DNA from 2 places in the uncultured Acetobacterium sp. genome. Region 1 is predicted to be linked to the other one. Evidence: riboswitches for the same ligand, from Rfam matches in the RefSeq annotation. Region 1 holds a riboswitch; the other holds the start of a gene.
What was found. A riboswitch is a leader RNA that binds a small molecule or an ion and turns the genes downstream of it on or off. The one in region 1 is predicted to bind cyclic di-GMP.
Positions count from the first base shown of each region.

Region 1 (10,410 bases):
TACTGCGCTTTCCCATATTGTATACCCCTATTTTTATTTTTCAACAGCTTTTCCTTTTTTACCTTTTGCTTTGCCACCTTTTTCGGGTTGCTCACCACTCGCTTTTTTAATTTCTGCCTCGGTCAAAAAGTTCATCAGTTTATCCTGGATATATTTAGGGTTTTCGCCTTCTTTGATGGCCACGACACCCTCAATCACCAACTCTTTGATCAGCAGATCGCGTTCCTGGGCTATTTCGAGCTTATTGGAAATCGGCATAAACAGTGTATTGGCTAACATTGAACCATAAAGCGTGGTGATCAGTGCCACCGACATATCCGACCCCAGGGTGCTGGCACCACCTTCAAAACTCATGTTTTTTAACATATTGATCAATCCAATCAGGGTTCCAATCATCCCAAAAGCCGGTCCCAGGGCTGCACCCATATCATAAAGCTTACGTTCTTCATCATTTCTGGCCGAGATATAGTCTATTTTCTGATCAAACCACGATCGCAGCTTATCCGGCTCAATGGCATCAACAATTCGCAAAACACTTTCCTTTAAAAACTCATCCTGAATGTCTGCCGCCTTGGCTTCTAGTGCCAAGAGTCCCTTTCGTCTGGCCTCTTTGGAAAGCTCAGTCAAAATTTCAACATACTCGGCTGGATCTTGTTTGTTCTTAAAGAAAATCATCTTCAAGTGTTTTGGGATATGCATAAATGACTTAATCGGAAAGGCGGCCAGCAAAACAAAAAACGTTCCACCAATCGTGATAAAAATACTCTGCACATTAATAAAGTTTGCCAGCGCACCAAAATTAAAGCCGGTTGCTCCAAAGGTCATCCCGAAAAGCATGGTAAAAATGACTAGGACATAGGCAATGATTGTTGTAATTTCCATAAATTTATACTTCCTGTCAGAATTTAGTTTTTAACGGCTAAAAATACTGCGTTTGTATGCGATGATCTTTGAAAGGACCTGGGCTGAACTCTCGTTAACCACATAGTGTTTACCGTTCATCAGTCGAATCGTGGTATCCGGTTTTTCTTCAATGACTTCAATAATTTCACAATTCAGCAAAAATTTTTCATTCTTTTGTTTGTTCAATCTTGTCAATTCTATCATATTTTCACCTTAAAATATAGTTTTTATTATTAAGAGCATCAACTAAACAGTACTATTTCTCGATTTCCTGTCAGTCGGCAGTCAGTCACCAAATGAGTGAACCACCCATTTGGTGACTGACCGGTTAAAAAGTTCTACCCGAAGGAGTTTTCTCCTTCGGGTGAACTGTTTTATTATAAACTATCGTTTTAAATTAATCAATTCTTCCAATATTGAATCCGAAACGGTGATAATTCGCGAGTTTGCCTGAAAACCACGTTGGGCAATAATCATATCGGTAAATTCCTGGGACAGATCGACGTTGGACATTTCCAGATTGGCCGATTGGGTTCCGCCAGTGCCGTTGGTTCCGGCCTTTGAGGCAATCGCCTGGCCGGAGTTGGCTGATTCCATAAAATAGCCGTTACCATCTTGAAGTAGGCCGTCGGTATTGGCAAACTTGGCAATGGCCAGGTAGCCGAGGGTGACGGGTTTGTCGCTGCCGGTTTCGATGGCTCCGATGGTCGTATCAGTTACTGTACCGACTGCAAAAAATTTTGCGGGATCAAAATTTAGAGTAATGTCTTGCAAAAGATCCGGTGCCGCAGGATCACCTAGGGTTAAGCTTGTATCGGTAGCACGAGTCATCGTTCTTGTAAAGGTATATGCTACGCCACCTTTATCGTAAACCGTCGCGGTTACATCCATGGTATCTGCAGTGACGGTGCCAAGTATATATGGAGTGGTTCCTGAAAATGTTAGTTTCGTGGGATCCCCAACTGTTACAGTCGTAGTACCTGGAAGACCTAAAAACTCTATCTCTGGTGGTGTTGCTGCATCAGTACCAGTTATCTCCTTAACTGTCCCATCCTTTTGTTTATAATTCAGGGTGTAGACTGGTAAAGCGGCTGTTCCTGATTTTGTGATGGTGATATCGCCGATAATATCTTCTGCTGCATCCACAGTAACAGCAACACTAGCATTTACGAGCTCAGCAGCAATTATTGGATCAGGATTAGTTGTATAAGTAACATCCGGTCCTGCGACCGTTTCAATACTGATCTTTCCCGTGTAATTTGATGTAGCGGGAATATTGGCTGTTATAGATGCAAAACCGGGTGCCGCTGTAAATTCTGGATCGCCAGCTCTGATCCCGGTAATCTCTCCGGATTTACCGATGGTAATCCCGGTATATTTTTCCAGTTCTGCAGGCGGAACATTAATCGCTTGTAGCTCTTCAACTGCTAATGTGCCATTGGGGTTTAGAACCGGGTTGCCATCGGCATCCAGCGGAATCCCCATCACCTTGCTACCACCGCCATCGGTTAAGTTTCCCAAAGCATCAAATTTTAAATTACCAACCCGGGTATAGCGGTTGGCTCCAGCGGTCGGCTGTACAGCCAAATATCCCTCTCCGGCAATATAGACATCCAGAGCTCGGCCGGTTGATGCGCCCGATGAAATGGTGTTCATCATATCAATGCTGCCTACCTTGGTTCCATAACCCAGCTGACTGGCATTGGTGCCGCCGTTTTCAGCAGTTGCTCCGGTGGCAGTTGATAAATTTTGGTATAAAACATCGCTAAAGACCACCCGGCTGGATTTAAAGCCGTAGGTGTTAACATTGGCAATATTATTACCAAGCACGTTTAATTTGGTTTGATGGGCAGCCATCCCGGAAATTCCTGAGTATAAAGATCTGATCATTTTGTTAATCCTTTCTGTGCCGCCTCAAGCTTATCTGTCGGTCAAAGCTTGATAGTTTCCTCATCGAGGTCCAACTATATAAATACGGCACCATCAATATCATTGAATAGTTTATTTTTCAGTTCGTTTTTGTCCATTACGGTAATCACCCGTTTATCCGCTGCATTGACAATAAATGCCGAATTATCCATCATGATTAAAGCATTGCCAATCCCTTTTTGCTGGGCTTTTTCACAGGCATCGCCTAGTTTTTCAAGATCAGTTTCAGACACGGCGATATTTCGCTGTTCTTTTCTGATGTTGGCATGTTTTGTAAATGTGACGGTATTATTAAGCTGCTGATTGAGCAGTTCGTTAAAACTGGTTTCGGTTTTTTTTATCCCGTTGGCTGTGGTTTTCTGATTTGCAGTGCCGGATAATTTTTCCGCCTGGCGTATGATTGCATCATTCAAACGGTAGTAATTTCCATTGATTCTATCAGCCATTCTATCACCTCTTTTTTAACAGGTTGTTAAATTCGCTTATTCTTGATTTATATAATAATAAACTTTTAAAACATATTTTTGCTAACTATAATTTTACTGATTAACTTTGTTTATTATTTTGCCAGCCCGACTTCCATTACACTAGTCATCGGATAATTGGCACCATTGACAATAATTTGGGCGTCGCCATTAAAAAGATTAACGCCTTCTACGGTTCCCGTAATCACATTGAGCGAGCCGTCTGCTTTGCTTTCTGCCAATGTCACTTCTTTACCAATCATGCTAAGACTATAGGTTGTTTTTGAAAGCTCGGTTAAATCGGTTAATGCCTGAACCATTGAAAACTGCGCCATTTGGGTTGTGTATTGGGATGTGTCGGCAGTATTATTCATGTCTTGATTCTGAAGCTGGGCAACCATCAGTTTTAAAAAGTCATCCATGTTCAAAGATGTGCCGCTTTTTTTGGTCTGGGCAGCTGTCGTTGTTGCCGTTGTTGCTGCCGTACTGAGATAATTGTTAATGCTATCAGTAGCCATAATTCTTCCTCCTTATGTACTAAAACTTTTACAAAGCACTCATAAAATTAAGTACTTATACTAAATAATTAATTCGTCGCTGGCCTTGGTACTGAAGATTTTGAGCCAGACTGATCAGTTCATCGTTGCTGTCTTCAAGTTCGTTATTAAAGCGATTATTATGAAGGCTTCCCTTACCCAAATAATGTTCCTTTAAGGGTGAGTTGTGTTGGTGGTGTGAAAATTGCGAGCCATCATTTAATAGCGAACTCATACTTTCACCATTTTCAGTGGCTTCCACCGCTGTATTCAGGTTCACCGTTTCAACTTTTACATTTTGCAGAGCCAAACCACGTACCAAATGATTGATTTGATCTCCCAATAGTTTTTGGGTTTCCAAGCTTGCTGCCATAATATCAATGATCAACTTGCCCTGATTATAGCTCAGTTTAATATCAATATCACCCAAGTTATCAGGCGACAGCGTCATCTGCAATGTCATTGGCTTATTGGGTTCAAAATTGTAAAGAATTTTCTGCTCGACCTGGTGTGCAAGCTCGACCTTGTTACTTTGCTGAACTTCTGAGCCTGTGTTTGTTGTGATACCCCTTAAACTCAGGTCTTGAAGGCCGTGTTCACCAAGGGTTTGGTTTTCGGTCTGGTTGATCGGGTTTTTCTGAACATTTTCTGTTTGTTCTGGTTTGGAATTAATCGTTAATTCGACTTCATCTGCTAACTCGACCTGATCAGTTGAAACTGCTCGATTAAACACCGTTAAGCGCTCTGCTAATTGAATATCTTCAGGGTTATTATTGGTACTTTGCCTTTGATCATCGCCTTTGTTTGTTTGACTAACCTCTTCCTGAACATCATTGACTTGATTACCGATAACTTTTACGGCCGCCAATTCAGCTTCCGTTGTCGCTGACAACTTCGGTAAAACTTCAGCCTTTGTTTGGCCAATCAGCTCCGGTGTATCATTGATTTGATTACTGATGTCCTTTGTGATATCTTTACTGGCCACCAATTCAGACTCGATTATTCCTGACAATCCCGGTAAAGCTGCAGCGTCCAGATTTTCGGTCATTGCTAGATTTTGGTTCAAAACCTGAAATTTAGCATCACCCATCTCATTAAAGTCTGGTAGAATCTCTAACTCTGGTAAAATCTCTAACTCTGGTGTCGTTTGCCATTGACCACTGATCTCGGCTAACTGATTCACTTGTTCCTGATTGCTAAGAACTTCGGGAATTGTCATTTCTCCCTGTCCCAGTTTTAGATCAAGTCTCAGATCAAGTCCTGCTAAGGATGGATCAACACCTCCTTGTAAATTCTGCATGCTAATCATTTGCGACAGTTCAAGTGTTAGTAAAGGATCGCTTAATTGCTTGCCTTCGCGCTTTGCTTCTTCCGTTACGGCTTCCCCTGAGGGACTTTCCTTAGATCTGGCTTCAAGGCGATCTGTGACGGCTTGTTTGTTTTCCCGTCGATTGCTATGTGTGGTTGAATCGGTCTCTTTCGGATTCCCCCGCGCTTTCTCCAATTGCGTATCTGCCTGCCTGATATCCTGTTTTGAGCGATCGAGCAGATCTCTAAACTGGGCACTTTTTTCCTGGCCTTTTGCGTGTTGGGTTGCGGAACTATCAGCTTTTTTGCCAATTCCTCGCAGCCCATTCAATGTCGACTTTCCAGTCGATTGAAACTCGAAATTCATTGCCTACCTCCCTTCGTAAAATTGACTATTGTCCAGAACATCATTGCCCTGGAACAAACCAGAACGATTTAATGCTCTGATATTATATTACAGTCCGATGGACTGATATAACCCTTGCCAATCAAGTATCCCATAAAAATAACACGATGATACGGTTAAAGAGACATACTTATAATAATTATATATTAATGTTTTATTACTTTGCAAGCAATTTAAGCGATTTTAATTTCTGGCGATGGTCTATTTCTCATTTATCGATTAATCGCGGTCGTTTAAACAAAAAAGCAACGACAAGGCCGCTGCTTTTGATAGTTATCATTTTTGCAACTGGCTGTCATATAACACTGTATTTAGACCCTATAGTTTTGCGCCCTTACTTTTCAATAAGTATGCCAATATTATGTTGTTTTAATATTACTCTATTTAACCCCGACTGTCAATGCAAATTGTCCTTTCCTTAAGATAAAAAACATCTAACAGCCACGCTTTAGGCGTGTTTACAGCGATCGCTTGTGACACTGATCTGACCTAATTTTATGCGTCTTGATCCTTCGTTTCATTATTAAATTGACTCTGGGTAATCAGCCCCTTATGAAGCTTGAGCCCCAGAATCCCCTGGGCGATATTTGAGGCATGGTCGCCGACCCGCTCAATATTTGTTAGTAGATCTAAAAAGATGACGCCAGCATAAGGATTACAGACGCCTTCGTTTAATCGGCGGATATGATCATCCTTTAAATTTTCTGTCATTTCGTCAATTTCTTCTTCTTCATCGAGAATTTTATAGCACAGCGCTATATCTTCTGTTTCCATTAATTCTACCATATCTCGAAGGGTATTATTGGTTAAACTAATTAAATCTAATACTTCCTGATTGGCCAAATCACTAAAGATAATCTTATTGGTCGCCCGCACTTCCGCCAATTCGCCAATGTTCATCGCGTGATCGCCAATTCGCTCCAGATCATGGCTCCCTTTCAGAATAAAGGCGAGGCGATCATTCTCTTCTTCTGACATGTTTTCGTTGGATAATTTTACCGAATATTCGACAATTCCCTGTTGGAACTCATCGATTCGTTCTTCCCGTTTAACCACTTCCTCAACCAGTTTTTCATTACCATCCATGATCGATTCACAGGCGACTCGGAAATTTTTAAAACTCATTTCAGCCAGTCGATTGGTTTCTCTGACAACCTGACCCAAAGCGACCGAGGGGTTATTAAACAGCCGGTCATCGAGCTGCAAACCGCGTTCTTCTTCTTTTTCCGGATAAGCACGATCCAGAAAGCTAACAAAATAGCCGATGATCGGGAACAGGACGATGGTATTGGCAACATTAAACAAGGTATGCGCCATCGCGATCTGACGTGCCACGTTAGGCACCATATCACCGTCGCCATTGATCAATGAGCCGGAAATCCCGATGATGAATTCATAAACCGGATTGACTGCCAGCGTACTATCCATGATGGCAAATAAGACCATCACCCAGATAGCCCCGAAGATATTGACAAAAAGGTGGATAAAGGCGGCTTTTTTTGCTGCCGTGGATGTTCCGATACAGGACAGCAAAGCGGTAACGCAGGTACCAATATTGGTACCAATAAGGATTGGTATGCAAATCTGGATCGCCCCGGTTCCGCCAATGCTGACAAAAACACCAGAAAGAGCCAGCGCCTGGAGTAAGCCGATAGAAGCGCTACTGCTTTGAATGATACCAGTAATTAAAGTTCCGATGAGGACGCCTAAGAGAGGATTCTTCCCATAGGTCGACAAGAGATAAATGAAATCTTCGCTTTCTCGCAAAGGTTCCATTGCTGTTGACATCGCTGCAATCCCAAAAAATAGAATTCCGAAGCCCAGAACAATGCTTCCCAATTCCCGATTCTTTTTTTTGGTACTAAAGAGTGTAATCAGTGCTCCAAATCCAATGAAAACTGGTGCTATCTCCGTCACATTAAAAGCGATCAACTGAGCGGTGACAGTCGTCCCAATATTTGCACCTAAAATAACCCCAGCCGCCTGAGTCAGCGTCATCAGCGCCGCATTGACAAAGCCGACCACCATCACCGTGGTGGTACTGGAACTCTGGACAATCATCGTTACCACCGTCCCAACCAGGATCGCTTTAAGCTTATTGTTGGTTAATACTTCCAGCAGCTTTTTCATTTTTGTGCCGGCCAAAGTTTTTAAACCGTCGCTCATCATGTGCATCCCAAAAACGAATAACCCCAAGCCTCCAAAGAGACCAATCAGCATTTCTAACGTCATTTTTTCCTCCAAAAAATATCAAAAATTGAGTCCTTATACCAGCCAGTGCAGAATTCAGGCGACCCTCAAGCCGTTTGAGTTGATCGACATGTTCGCCCTTCATAATTAAAGATTAGACCACTGTGTGTCTAATCTTCTCGTTTCTTTGATTCACCAGGATAACTATCTTTTTTGCTTTTCATCTTTCTTAATCATTTATTAACGTCATTTTAACACTAAGTTAACACAATGAGAATCTTTTTTTCATTTTTTTATGATTTATTTACTTAATATTGCACAAAGGATTAATATTAGTTACCCTGGATTACAATTGTAACCCATTTCAATTTGACACAAATACAAATTATAGCTTGACAGTGCCATTTCTTTTTGATATCCTTCAACTTAGTTCTAGCTTTTAAACTGCTAGCATTTATACTAGCAACATTTACACGAATCAGAATTCAACTTAATATCAAAGGCGTTGAGAAAAGAATAATCAATGGGTCAAAGATTTAAAGCGAGCAGATGATGGTGCAAGATCTGTAATCAAACCCGATGAACGGCACTTTTTGAGCTGCAGCCACTGCCTCACCACCTCAGGTGAACGGGTTATTGGTTGACGTGAAATTCGTTAAAGCATAAGGTGGTTTGCTCTAGTAGCAGACAACTTGGGTGGAACCGCGGTTATACCGTCCCTTGTAAAATTACAAGGGGCGGTTTTTTTATTTAGCGCTAGCGCTAAGTATTAAAAAAATCAGTTAACTTTAGGAGGAAAAAATGTCAGATTTTACAATGGCTGAAATTGTCAGTCTCGCCAAAATGAGGGGAATTATCTTCCCTGGTTCAGAAATATATGATGGTCTCGCCAACAGTTGGGATTACGGCCCACTGGGTGTCGAAATGAAGAATAATGTTAAGAAAGCCTGGTGGAAGAAGTTCGTCCAGGAATCCCCCTACAATGTCGGGCTTGATGCGGCTATTCTGATGAACCCAAAAACCTGGGTCGCCTCTGGACATGTGGGCGGCTTTAACGATCCGCTAATGGATTGCAAAGCCTGTCAATCACGGTTCCGGGCTGATAAACTGATTGCCGACTACTACTTTGAAAAAGGTGAGGATGTAATTGTCGATGCCTGGTCGAATCAGGAGATGAAGGCTTTTATCGAGGAACACCAGATTGTCTGTCCCGAGTGCGGAAAAATGGATTATACCGATATCCGCCAGTTCAACCTGATGTTTAAAACCTTTCAGGGTGTCAATGAAGATACCGCCAGCGAGATCTTCCTGCGACCAGAAACCGCCCAGGGTATTTTTGTAAACTTCAAAAATGTTCAGCGTACCACCCGTAAAAAGATACCCTTTGGTATTGCCCAGGTTGGGAAATCCTTCCGTAATGAAATTACACCGGGCAACTTTATCTTTAGAACCCGCGAGTTTGAACAAATGGAGCTGGAATTCTTCTGTGCACCTGGCACTGATCTGGAATGGTTTGATTACTGGAAAGCGTTCTGCAAAAAATGGTTGTTTGACTTGGGTATGAAGGACGAAAATATCCGCTTCCGCGATCACGAAAAAGAAGAACTTTCCCACTACAGTAACGCTACCACTGATGTCGAATTCCGCTTTCCTTTTGGCTGGGGCGAACTTTGGGGGATTGCCGATCGTACCGATTTCGACTTAACCCAGCATCAGGATCATTCTGGCAAAGACATGAAATACACCGACCCGGTCACTAATGAAAAATACATTCCTTACTGTATCGAACCCTCACTGGGTGCCGACCGGGTTTTTCTGGCCTTCCTTTGCAATGCCATGGAAAAAGAAACCATTAACAGCGGCGACAAGGTAGAAGAACGTAACGTATTGCGGATCCATCCCTTCCTTTCGGCCTACAAGGCAGCTGTTTTGCCACTTTCCAAAAAATTAAGCGACAAGGCCGTTGAAATCTCTACCCTGCTGTCTAAGCACTTCATGATCGAATATGATGAAGCCGGCAGCATCGGCAAGCGTTACCGTCGCCAGGACGAAATCGGCACACCTTTCTGTGTCACTGTCGATTTTGATACCTTAGAAGACCACTGCGTCACCCTGAGAGATCGCGACACGATGGATCAGGTTCGGGTGCCGATTGCCGAAGTGGTTGATTATATTGCCAAGCGGATTGATTTTTAATTTGCTAATTAAGTAGTACCGACAATTATTACATCATGTTGTTTGCATCGGAGCGGACATGGCGGTAGCTGTCCGATTCCGCAGCAAACAACAGATTAATAATTGATCGGTACGGAGTTTCCAGTACGCCTATTCAAAATTTATTATTATAACAAAAAAACCGCCCCTGTTCGAAAATAATTCGAACAGGGGCGGTTTTTAAGTGACAAATTTTAGTTAGCGAATTAGGCTTCTTTCATCGCTAATACGTTCTGTGGACATGCGTCGATACAGATTCCGCAGGAAATACATTTTGATGGGACATCGCGGTCTTCTGATTGAACCAGTACTCCAAATGGACATGCTTCTAAACATTTACCACAGTTTACACATAGTTTTTTGCTGATCATGAATACGCCTTTGGCATTTTGCGTGATTGCACCGGCTTCACATGCTTTTGCACATTTACCACATTGTACACACACTAATGTTTTTAAAC
Region 1 covers NZ_CAKMJU010000058.1:35,998-46,407, reverse strand. Annotated here, with positions in the region: gene QZ998_RS09475 (flagellar motor protein MotB) at 1-16, opposite strand, end outside; gene QZ998_RS09470 (MotA/TolQ/ExbB proton channel family protein) at 34-882, opposite strand; gene QZ998_RS09465 (flagellar FlbD family protein) at 913-1,107, opposite strand; gene QZ998_RS09460 (flagellar hook-basal body complex protein) at 1,288-2,793, opposite strand; gene QZ998_RS09455 (TIGR02530 family flagellar biosynthesis protein) at 2,868-3,278, opposite strand; gene QZ998_RS09450 (flagellar hook capping FlgD N-terminal domain-containing protein) at 3,392-3,814, opposite strand; gene QZ998_RS09445 (flagellar hook-length control protein FliK) at 3,870-5,507, opposite strand; cyclic di-GMP riboswitch class I at 5,827-5,911, opposite strand; gene QZ998_RS09440 (Na/Pi cotransporter family protein) at 6,042-7,778, opposite strand; gene QZ998_RS09435 (glycine--tRNA ligase) at 8,538-9,932, shown strand; gene QZ998_RS09430 (4Fe-4S binding protein) at 10,157-10,410, opposite strand, start outside.

Region 2 (10,410 bases), on a different contig from region 1:
GGAAGGTTTTTTAGCCGCCCATGACGTTAAGCTACTAGGCGCCAATCTGGAAACCATTGAAAAAGCCGAAGACCGTCAGGCCTTTAAGGATATGATGCGTGAAATCGGCGAGCCCTGTATTCCCTCTGAAGTGGTGCTAACGGTTGAAGATGCGGTCCGTATTGCCGCCTCCATCGGCTACCCGGTGATTGTCCGGCCGGCCTTTACCTTAGGCGGCACCGGCGGCGGGATTGCGGCCAACCAGCAGGAATTAGAAGAAATTGCCACCCACGGCATTCGCTTGTCGCCGATCCATCAAATTTTGGTTGAGAAAGGGATCGCCGGCTGGAAAGAAATCGAATTTGAAGTGATCCGCGATGCCAAAGGCAATGTCATCACCGTTTGTAGTATGGAAAACTTTGACCCGGTCGGGATCCATACCGGCGACTCGATTGTGGTGGCACCCTGTCAAACCCTCAGTGATAAAGAATACCAGATGCTAAGGACTTCGGCGCTGCGAATTATATCGGCACTGAAGGTTGAAGGCGGCTGTAATTGTCAGTTTGCCCTGAATCCGGAAAACTTTAATTATGCCGTGATCGAGGTTAACCCCCGGGTGTCGCGGTCGTCGGCACTGGCGTCAAAGGCGACTGGCTATCCGATTGCCAAGGTGGCGACTCAGATCGCCGTTGGTTTCTCACTTGATGAGATCACCAATGAGGTCACCGGCACCACCACCGCCTGTTTTGAACCGGCACTGGATTACATTGTCGTTAAGTTCCCCAGGTGGCCATTTGATAAATTTGTTTATGCTAAACGGACGCTTGGCACCCAGATGAAGGCCACCGGGGAAATCATGTCGATTGGCTCCAGTTTTGAGCATGCCATGATGAAGGCGATCCGTTCGATTGAATTGGGGATGGAAACCTTGACCACCGAAAAGTTGGTCGAGGCCAGCGATGAAGAGATCATGAAGATGCTCGGGGATTCCGATGATGAACGTTGCTTTGTTGTTTATGAAGCGATCAAGCGCGGGGTTGCCCTCGATACCATCTTTGCCATTACCAAAATTGACAAGTGGTTTTTAGATAAGCTCCGTCATCTGGCCGTGATGGAAAAAGATCTGGCTAACCTCGGTTTAACCGAAGAGCGGGTTCGGGTAGCCCGGGAAATCGGTTTTCTCGATAAAACGATTGAAGAATTATCAGGAGAAAAGATCAATGAAGCGCTTAAAACCTATGCTTCTTACAAAATGGTTGATACCTGTGCCGGCGAATTTACGGCTAAGACTCCCTATTTTTATTCAACCCGCGACAAAGAAAATGAAGCGGCCTTATTTATCGAAGAACATCCCACCGGCAAAGACCGGGTTTTAGTGCTTGGTTCCGGCCCGATTCGGATTGGCCAGGGGATCGAGTTTGACTATTGTTCGGTGCATTGTGCCTGGGCGCTGCGGGAAAAAGGCTATGAAGCAATTTTTATTAACAACAACCCGGAAACCGTCTCGACCGACTATGACACCTCAGACCGCCTCTATTTTGAACCGCTGACCAAAGAAGATGTCCGCTCGGTGGTCGAAACCGAAAAACCAATCGGTGCGATTGTGCAGTTTGGCGGCCAGACCGCCATCAAACTGACCCGTTATTTAGAAGAAATGGGAGTGCCGGTACTGGGCACCTCGCCAGCTAATATTGATGCCGCCGAAGACCGCGAAGTCTTTGATCAGCTGCTCGAATCCTGCCAGATCCGAAGACCCCAAGGCGAGACCGTTTATACCACCGCCGAAGCGGTCGAAGTAGCCGAACGCTTAGGCTTTCCAGTCCTGCTTAGGCCTTCTTATGTACTGGGTGGGCAGAACATGATCATCGCCTACGAGAGTGAAGACGTGGTAGAATATATGGATATTATCACCACCATCGCCCTGGAAAATCCAGTCCTGATTGATAAATATCTGATGGGCAAAGAAGTCGAAGTCGATGCCATCAGCGATGGTGAAAACTACCTGATCCCGGGAATCATGGAGCATATTGAACGAGCCGGCGTTCATTCCGGCGATTCGATTTCGGTCTATCCGCCGCAAACGCTTGATCAACGGACCCGCGATACCATCATTGACTACACCGGCCGCCTGGTCAAGGCACTGGATATTGTCGGGATGGTCAATATTCAATATGTAATTTATGAAGAGGAAGTCTACGTCATCGAAGTCAATCCCCGTTCATCGCGAACGGTACCCTATATTTCTAAGGTGACCGATATTCCAATGGTCAACATTGCCACTAAAATGATGCTCGGCGATAAGCTGGCTGACCTGGGTTATGCCCCGGGGCTCCACCCCGAAGGCGACTATGTGGCCGTTAAGGTGCCGGTCTTTAGTTTCTCTAAACTGCAGGACGTTGACACCCAGTTAGGACCAGAAATGAAATCGACCGGCGAAGTTTTAGGGGTCGCCAAAACTTTTGCCGATGCCCTCTATAAAGGCCTGGTCGCTTCCGGTCGCAGCATGGAACGGTCTGGCGGAGTCCTGCTGACCGTTAAAGATCGCGATAAAGAAGCGATTGTCGAAATCGGTCGCCAATTCCACGAAATGGGCTTTGTTATTTACGGAACCGTCGGAACGGCGCTGATCCTCAGCGAAAATAATATCCCCACCAAGGTAGTGCGCCGGCTGGCTGAAAGCAAGCCAAACATCGGTGATTTAATTGAAAGCGGTAAGCTCAACTACGTCATTTCGACCTCCAGCAAGGGTCGGATGCCCCATTATGACGATGTCCGGATGCGCCGAAAATGTGTCGAAACCTCAATTGCCCTGCTGACCTCCTTAGACACCGCTCAAGCGCTCTTGGATTGCTTAAAATCCAACCGCACCATGGCTGAGATCGACTTGGTTGACATCAAAAAAATTCAATAAATTTTTTAAACGAAATTTTTAGGCGCTTTTAAGAGAAGAACTTATTCAAGACCATTGAATAAGTTCTTTTTATTTGGTAGAATGAAAACAACTGTAAAGATCGAAAAAAATAAGTGAAGGGATAACAGAGAGATGAACATAAAGTCCAGAAAAGTCAAAGCCAGCTTTATAGCCCTTTTAACTGTTATTCTTTTTTTTATGCTGAGCTGGTACTATGTAGTATTGATCAACAACGCCTTAAAAAAGCAGACCTTATTATATTTGTCAGAGGTAGCCAACCAGGGAGCTAATCTGGTTCAAGGCAAGGTTGATAATGAGCTGGAAAACTTAATCACCGCCAGTAAGCTAATTGAAGCCAGCGGCAATTTTGATCAGACTCAGATGCTGCGCCTCGTTACCATGGCAGCCACAGAAAATCATTACAAGCGGATGGGGGTGGCACTGCTTAATGGCGATACGGTCACAACTGACGGGATGTTTTTAAATGTTTCAGAGCGAACCTATTTTCAGGAAGCCAGCAAAGGGAAACCAACCGTATCCGATACCATCATCGACTACACCGATGGAAAACTGATTAATGTTTATGCAGTCCCGATCTTTCGCGAAAACCAGGTGGTGGCATTGCTGTTGGCTTCGGCGGAAACCGAAAATTTCAAAAAGTACCTGGAAGTCGGCAGCTTTGCCAACCAGGGTTATTCTTATATTGTTAAGGCCAATGGCGATCGGGTGGTATCATCCTTACATGTAAACAGCCCCGGCGAGTTCGATAATATCCTAGAAACCCTGAAAAGAGCAGAGATCAGAGATGGCGACCGCTTAGAAACCATCACTGAAAACATGAAAACCGGCAAGCGTGGCAGCTATACCAGTTTTTATGGGGGGATGGAACGGCATGTGATTTACAAACCACTGGCCATTAATGACTGGTATTTGATGACGGGAGTGCCGACTAAAGTGGTCAGCGCCCAAACCAGGCAGATCAGCTGGTACTCGCTGATGCTGATTGTGGCCGACCTGCTGGCGATTACGCTGCTCTTTATGATTATTCTCTTTTATCAGAATCGCGCCAAAAAAAGGTTGGAGCGGATTGCCTATGTTGATGATGTCACAGGCGGCAATAACTGGCAGAAATTTAAGCAGGAAGCCAGGGAGATCCTGGAGGTGAAAAATCAGGGTCAGTGTGCGATGCTGACCTTTGATATTGACCGCTTTCGCTTTATTAATGAAGAATATGGCCATGAAAAGGGCGACCAGGTGCTCCAGATGGTCGGGAAGATCTTACAGGATCGGACGGCCAAGCTTGAAACCTATGCCCGGGTATCCGGCGATCATTTTGCGATTCTCTGTCTGTGTGAGGATCAGGATAAAATCACCCGGCGGATTAAAGAATTTATGGGCGTCTTAAATAGTGAAAGAGAAGCGATAGGTATTAAAGAACGGCTTTCCTGTCGCTTCGGTATTTATATTATTGAGGATCGCAATGGGAATCTTGATAAAATCAGAGAAAAGGCCAATATGGCGCGGATTGCCGCTAAAACCGCTGATAATCAGCTGTGGTTTTTCTATTCCGATGCCTTTCGCAAGAAAATTGGCGATGAAAAAGAAATTATCGATCAGATGGAAGATGCCCTGGCAAACAATCAGTTTGAGATGTATCTGCAACCCAAGTATAATCTGCATCTCAATGCCTATTGCGGCTGTGAAGCGCTGGTGCGTTGGCGGCATCCTGAAAAGGGGTTGATCTCGCCAGGTGAATTTATTCCTATTTTTGAACAAACCGGCTTTATCAGAAAGCTCGATATGTTTATGTTAGAAGAGGTCTGTAAACTGCTAAAAAGCTGGGAAGCAAAAAAATATCCGGAAATATCGGTGTCGGTCAATCTGTCGCGAAAAAACCTCAAGCAGAGCGATTTTATTGAGCGGGTTTTAAGCATTACCAATCAGTACCGCATCCATCGCGGTAGCCTGGAAATTGAGCTGACTGAATCGAGTATCTTTGAGGATGTCGACCGGATGATCGAAATTGGTCAGGCCTTCCAGGATTATGGCTTTAAAATGGCCATGGACGACTTTGGTTCGGGTTATTCTTCGATCAACCTGCTCGGTTGCCTGCCCCTCGATGTGATTAAGATGGATCAGGGCTTTTTTAACAGCCATCTCAAACGCCAACAAAATTATATCGTTGTTGAAGCGACCATCAATTTGATCAAAAAACTGGGCATGGGGGTCGTTGCCGAAGGGATTGAAACAAAAGCAGAGGTCGAGATGCTAAGAACCCTCGGCTGTGATATTATCCAGGGCTACTATTTTGGCAAGCCGATGCCGGTGGCTGAATTTGAGCAGCAAATTTTTAATAATGCCTGATCTTTGGGAAGAGGAAAATAATGGAAACTAAAAACATTCGTATCGGTGATATCTTAATTAACGCCGGCTTTATTAAGGAAGAACAGCTCCAGGAAGCACTGGCCTATCAAAAGGTCGACAAAAGCAAGCGGCTGGGGGCGATTCTGGTTGACTATGGCTACGTTACCGAGGCGCAATTGCTGGAGGCGCTGTCCAAACGACTCAATGTGCTGGTGCTGGATTTAAATGACACCGCCATCGATTTGGATGCGGCCGGAAAGATCCCCCAAAATATTGCCTTTAAATATACCCTGCTTCCGATTGCTCAAGAAAACAATCATCTGGTCGTGGCCATGAATGATCCGCTGGATTTTTATGCGATTGAAGATTTACGGCTAATTACCAATATGAACATCGATGTGGTGCTCTCAACAAGAGAAGTAATCCTTGAAGCGATCCGTAAATCCTATACTGAAATCGAAGCGAGAAAGGCCGCCTCGGCGGCCAATAAAACCGTCGAGGGCAGTAGTCTATCTTTTGTTGAGGATATTTTGACCAACGAGGGCGATGCGCCGATTGTCAATCTGGTCAATTCAGTCCTGTTAAAAGGTCATAATGCCGGCGCCAGCGATATTCATATCGAGCCCTTTGAAAAAGAAACGATTATCCGGCTGCGGATCGATGGCCTGATTGTTGATTATCTGACCCTGGCCAATAATCTCCATCAGTCGCTGATTGCCCGGATTAAGATCCTGTCCAATCTCGATATCGCTGAACGCCGGGTGCCCCAGGATGGCCACTTTCGGATCCGGATTGATGGTGTAGAAATGAATGTCCGAAGCTCCAGTATGCCGACGGTGTACGGCGAAAAAATGGTGATGCGTTTTTTAAGCATGAACGTACCACTTGATCATGCCGGTCAATTTGGCATGAATGATAGCGATTATCAAAAAATCCTGCAGATGCTGCAAAGCCCCCATGGGGTGGTTTATATTACCGGCCCGACCGGTAGCGGCAAAACCACCACCCTCTATATGATTCTGGAAATGCTCAGCCAGCGCAATGTCAATATTGCCACCATCGAAGACCCGGTCGAGCGGAATCTGGCCAAAATTAACCAGACCCAGGTCAACATTCTGGCCGGCTTGACCTTTGACGTCGGCCTCCGTTCGATTCTGCGGCAGGACCCGGATATCATCATGGTTGGTGAAACCCGGGACTCCGAAACCGCCTCGATTGCGGTGCGGTCGGCCATTACCGGCCATCTGGTACTGTCGACCCTCCATACCAACGACGCCGTTTCAGCGGTCGTCCGCCTTCAGGATATGGGGGTCGAACCCTATATGGTCGCCAACTCCTTAACCGGGGTAGTCGCCCAGCGTCTGGTTAAGAAAATCTGTCCCAATTGCCGCCAAGCTTATGCCGCCTCTGAGATTGAAAAAGGGCTGCTCGAAGAACCACGGCTGACCACCCTCTATCGCGGCCGCGGTTGCCATATTTGCAATAATACCGGCTACAAAGGCCGAACCGCCATCCATGAAATTCTGGCCATCGATAAGAATATCCGAACCTTGATTTCCCGGCGCGAACCGATCGAGGATATTTACAGCTATGTCGAAGAAACCGGTCGGCTGATCCCCTTGCGCAAAAGCGTCTCCAACCTGACCATCCAGGGGATCACCTCGATGGAAGAATTTCTTAAATTATCATATTATGTGGAATAGGGAGAAGAGTGATGACAAGTTTTTTAGAGCTGGTTAACTACGGCCGCCGCAACGATTGTTCAGATATTCATTTATCCCGGGAACTGCCGCCGGTCTTTCGCAAAAACGGCAAGCTTTATCAAAGTGATTTTGACCATAACCCGCAGATTATCGAAAACCTGATTTTTAGCCTGCTAACCGCAGACGAACAAAAGACCCTGGAGTCCGGCAAGGATCTCGATTTTTGCCATATCACCCCGGAAGGGCTTAGGCAGCGGGTCAACGTCTATAAACAACAGGGCAGCTATGCCGCCGCCATCCGCCTCCTTAACGATACCATCCCCAGCTTTGAAGACCTCAAACTGCCGCCGATTATCCGCAAGCTGGCTTCTGAGCCGCGGGGACTGATCCTGATTACCGGTCCGACCGGCAGCGGTAAGTCGACCACCCTGGCCTCGATGATTGACTACATCAATAGCAATCGGGCCGTCCATATCTTAACCATCGAAGACCCGGTTGAGTATAAGCACGAACACAAACGCAGCATTGTCCATCAGCGCGAAATCGGCGTTGACGCCAGCTCCTTTGCCCAGGCCCTGCGGTCTTCGCTGCGAGAAGACCCCGACGTCATTCTAGTCGGCGAAATGCGCGACTACGAAACCATTTCGGCCGCCGTCACCGCTGCCGAAACCGGTCATCTGGTCTTATCGACCCTCCATACCATTGGCGCCGCCAATACCATTGACCGGATCATCGACGTCTTCCCGCCCCACAGCCAGCAGCAGATCCGCACCCAGCTGTCCAGCATTTTGAAAGGGGTAGTCACCCAGCAGCTGGTGCCCCTGGCTGGCGGCGATGGCCGGATGGCCGCCCTGGAAGTCCTGATCGGTACCGATGCGGTCCTCAATTTGATCCGCGAAAACAAAACCCACCAATTGGCCTCCGTCATGCAAACCGGCGGCCGGGACGGCATGAAAACCCTCAACGCTGACCTGGCCATGCTGGTCCGGGACCAGAAAATCAGCTACGAAGTCGGCCTCGAATGGGCCAGTGATAAGCAGGAGTTTAATCAGTATTTTGGAAGATAGCAAAATCGTCTCAATTCAATTCGTCGGGGTTCGCTATTAGGTTACGCAAGACCACCAATTTCCGGTTTGTAGGGGCGGTTATCAACCGCCCGAAGGCAGTAAAGGTTGGCCACCAACCCCAGCCCCCAACACCAACGCCGATCATCATTTGTAGGGGCGGTCCGTGACCGCCCGCAACTCAGTAAAGGTTGGCGACGGCCCCCATTCACTGGCAACACTGCGGATAAATTAGAAATATATTCACAAAGCGAAACAATTAAAAATAGCAGACAAAATAATCATCCCAGGCCATTAAAAATCTTTAAAAAGATCATAGTTGTAACCATCTTGTAAAGTTTTAACTTGACTTTTAATAGCGTTTAACTTAAACTTTAGTTACAAAGAACATCAAACATAAAGGCATGGGCAGCTGAAAATCTGAGCCGCAAAGCGAAAGGGTCTAAGTCAGATAACAGCAAAGCGATCTCGCCGTTCATTTCAAAAACCCAAGGGTTAAGGCGCGAAAAGACTAAAGTAAAAACCATAACCGCCGATATTACATCTAAGAACCGCATCCCCTTGGCAACAAAAACCAAAGAAAAACAGGCTGCATGCAAAGCTACTTGGCTTTTCAGAGGCTTTCAACTAAAATTAAGTTTGAAATTAAAATAAAAGCAAATGTGAACATAAAGGCAAAGCAGGGGAAACCCTGTGACGCAAAACTAGAGGGTCTACATCAGCGGATTGGGTTAGCAAACCCAGCCAGACAAGACAGCCAGTTGCCACACGGTACAGTGTGGCTTTTTTTGACCCCAAAAGCCGCGGCAAGCAAATGATTAAGACGAAATAATGGATGCTATGAGAAAATAGAACCGTCTTAATAATAAATTTAATTTATAAATCATCTTCAGGCGCGGATGATCATATAGAGCTTAAGAATAAAAACAATAAGGAGTGGGAAAATGGAATTAATTAACAGCATACGGAAAAGTAGAAAAGGGTTTACCCTGGTGGAAATTATTGTGGTGTTGGTGATTTTGGCGGTGCTGGCGGCGTTTACGATACCGTCAATGATTGGTTTTGTAAATGAAGCGAAGAAGAAAGCTGCTATTGCAGAACAGAGAGAAATCTATGTAGCTGCACAGGCAGTAGCTACTGAATACTATGGAAAACATGGAAGTACAAATGGACTTGTAAAACTTGGTGTCACAGGCACTTTTCCAACTGCAAGTCCTACCGTTGTTAGTGAGTTAGAAGCTGTTAATTTAGGTTCTGTTGAAGTAGCTAAATTTCTAACAGCAAATAAAATAGCTGATGCAACCGCAAAGAAAGCTGCTCTTGCGTTAATACCAGATACAACTAAAGCAATGGGGAATTATGTAGATACAGATATTACTGCTGGAGTTGGTACAACAGGTACTAATACTTCAGCTTGGACTGTTTTTGTTGATGCCAATGGTAAAGTAACGAAAATAACATACCAGAAAGATGATTTAAAATTAGATGATTTAGTACCCAGTGCATCAGTGAAGTAATAAAATAAATCCCACACCCTATGCGCCATAGGGTTCATCTCCCCTTCCCAGGCGCAAACCCGTCATCGGGTTTGCGGGGATGGGGAGCTTTTTTATTTCAGGGCTCGGTTTAGACTAAAACCTCCATTGAACTGGCTAACCGCAGCTAATGTTCAGAAACCCCACTAGCAGAACTTTTCCAAACAATTAAGTTTCGAACAAAACATCCAAATTTTACACCAATTTAAGCCAAGTTTTCAAATAAAGTGATAAAATAAACCTGCATCATTTTAGCTCGCATTGCTTATCAATCCACAGCCAGTCATCTTTTCAAACCCTCGGAGGTCACCCTTGAACCCAATCAGCCAATACCAGTTTCCTCCTGAAAACAATCAACCCGTCGCCTTTGATCGGGGTTTTTCTTTAGCGGTTGTCATTATCCTGGCCTTTGCAGTGATGATCATCGGCGGCTTGGTCTTCAGCTTTCAAAAAACCACCGATGCCGCCAGTGCCAAGCTGGTTTATCTGGCCGCCCGCGCCAAAGCCATTGAATTTGCGGCTTCCGGCAACTACCGTGTCCCGGTTCAGGCAGACCTGCTTGAGCTAATCGGCGCCGAAGTCAATCAGAATGCCAGCATCACCGTGGTCGATGAGAACCGCGATGCCACCATCGACTATATTGTCTACCGCCGGGGCGGCCTGGTCACCACCTATTCCCCTGGCGATCTGGAAGCGGAAAGAGAAAGATAATAAGCACTTTTTTCAGAGCCGCCCCCCTGTGGGAAAGAGCCACGGCTTTTGTATGGATATTGATGTAGAAATCACGTTGATAAATGTTCGGAATAATGGTATAGTTGCATCTATATACCCGCATTGAAAATTGAGCGCGGATA
Region 2 covers NZ_CAKMJU010000052.1:21,078-31,487, forward strand. Annotated here, with positions in the region: gene carB (carbamoyl-phosphate synthase large subunit) at 1-2,890, shown strand, start outside; gene QZ998_RS08540 (EAL domain-containing protein) at 3,089-5,254, shown strand; gene QZ998_RS08545 (type II/IV secretion system protein) at 5,275-6,957, shown strand; gene QZ998_RS08550 (type IV pilus twitching motility protein PilT) at 6,969-8,024, shown strand; cyclic di-GMP riboswitch class I at 8,685-8,790, shown strand; gene QZ998_RS08555 (type II secretion system protein) at 8,966-9,538, shown strand; gene QZ998_RS08560 (hypothetical protein) at 9,869-10,267, shown strand.
Region 2: it holds a riboswitch for cyclic di-GMP, as region 1 does, so the genes downstream of both, QZ998_RS08555 (type II secretion system protein) here and QZ998_RS09445 (flagellar hook-length control protein FliK) in region 1, are expected to answer to the same signal.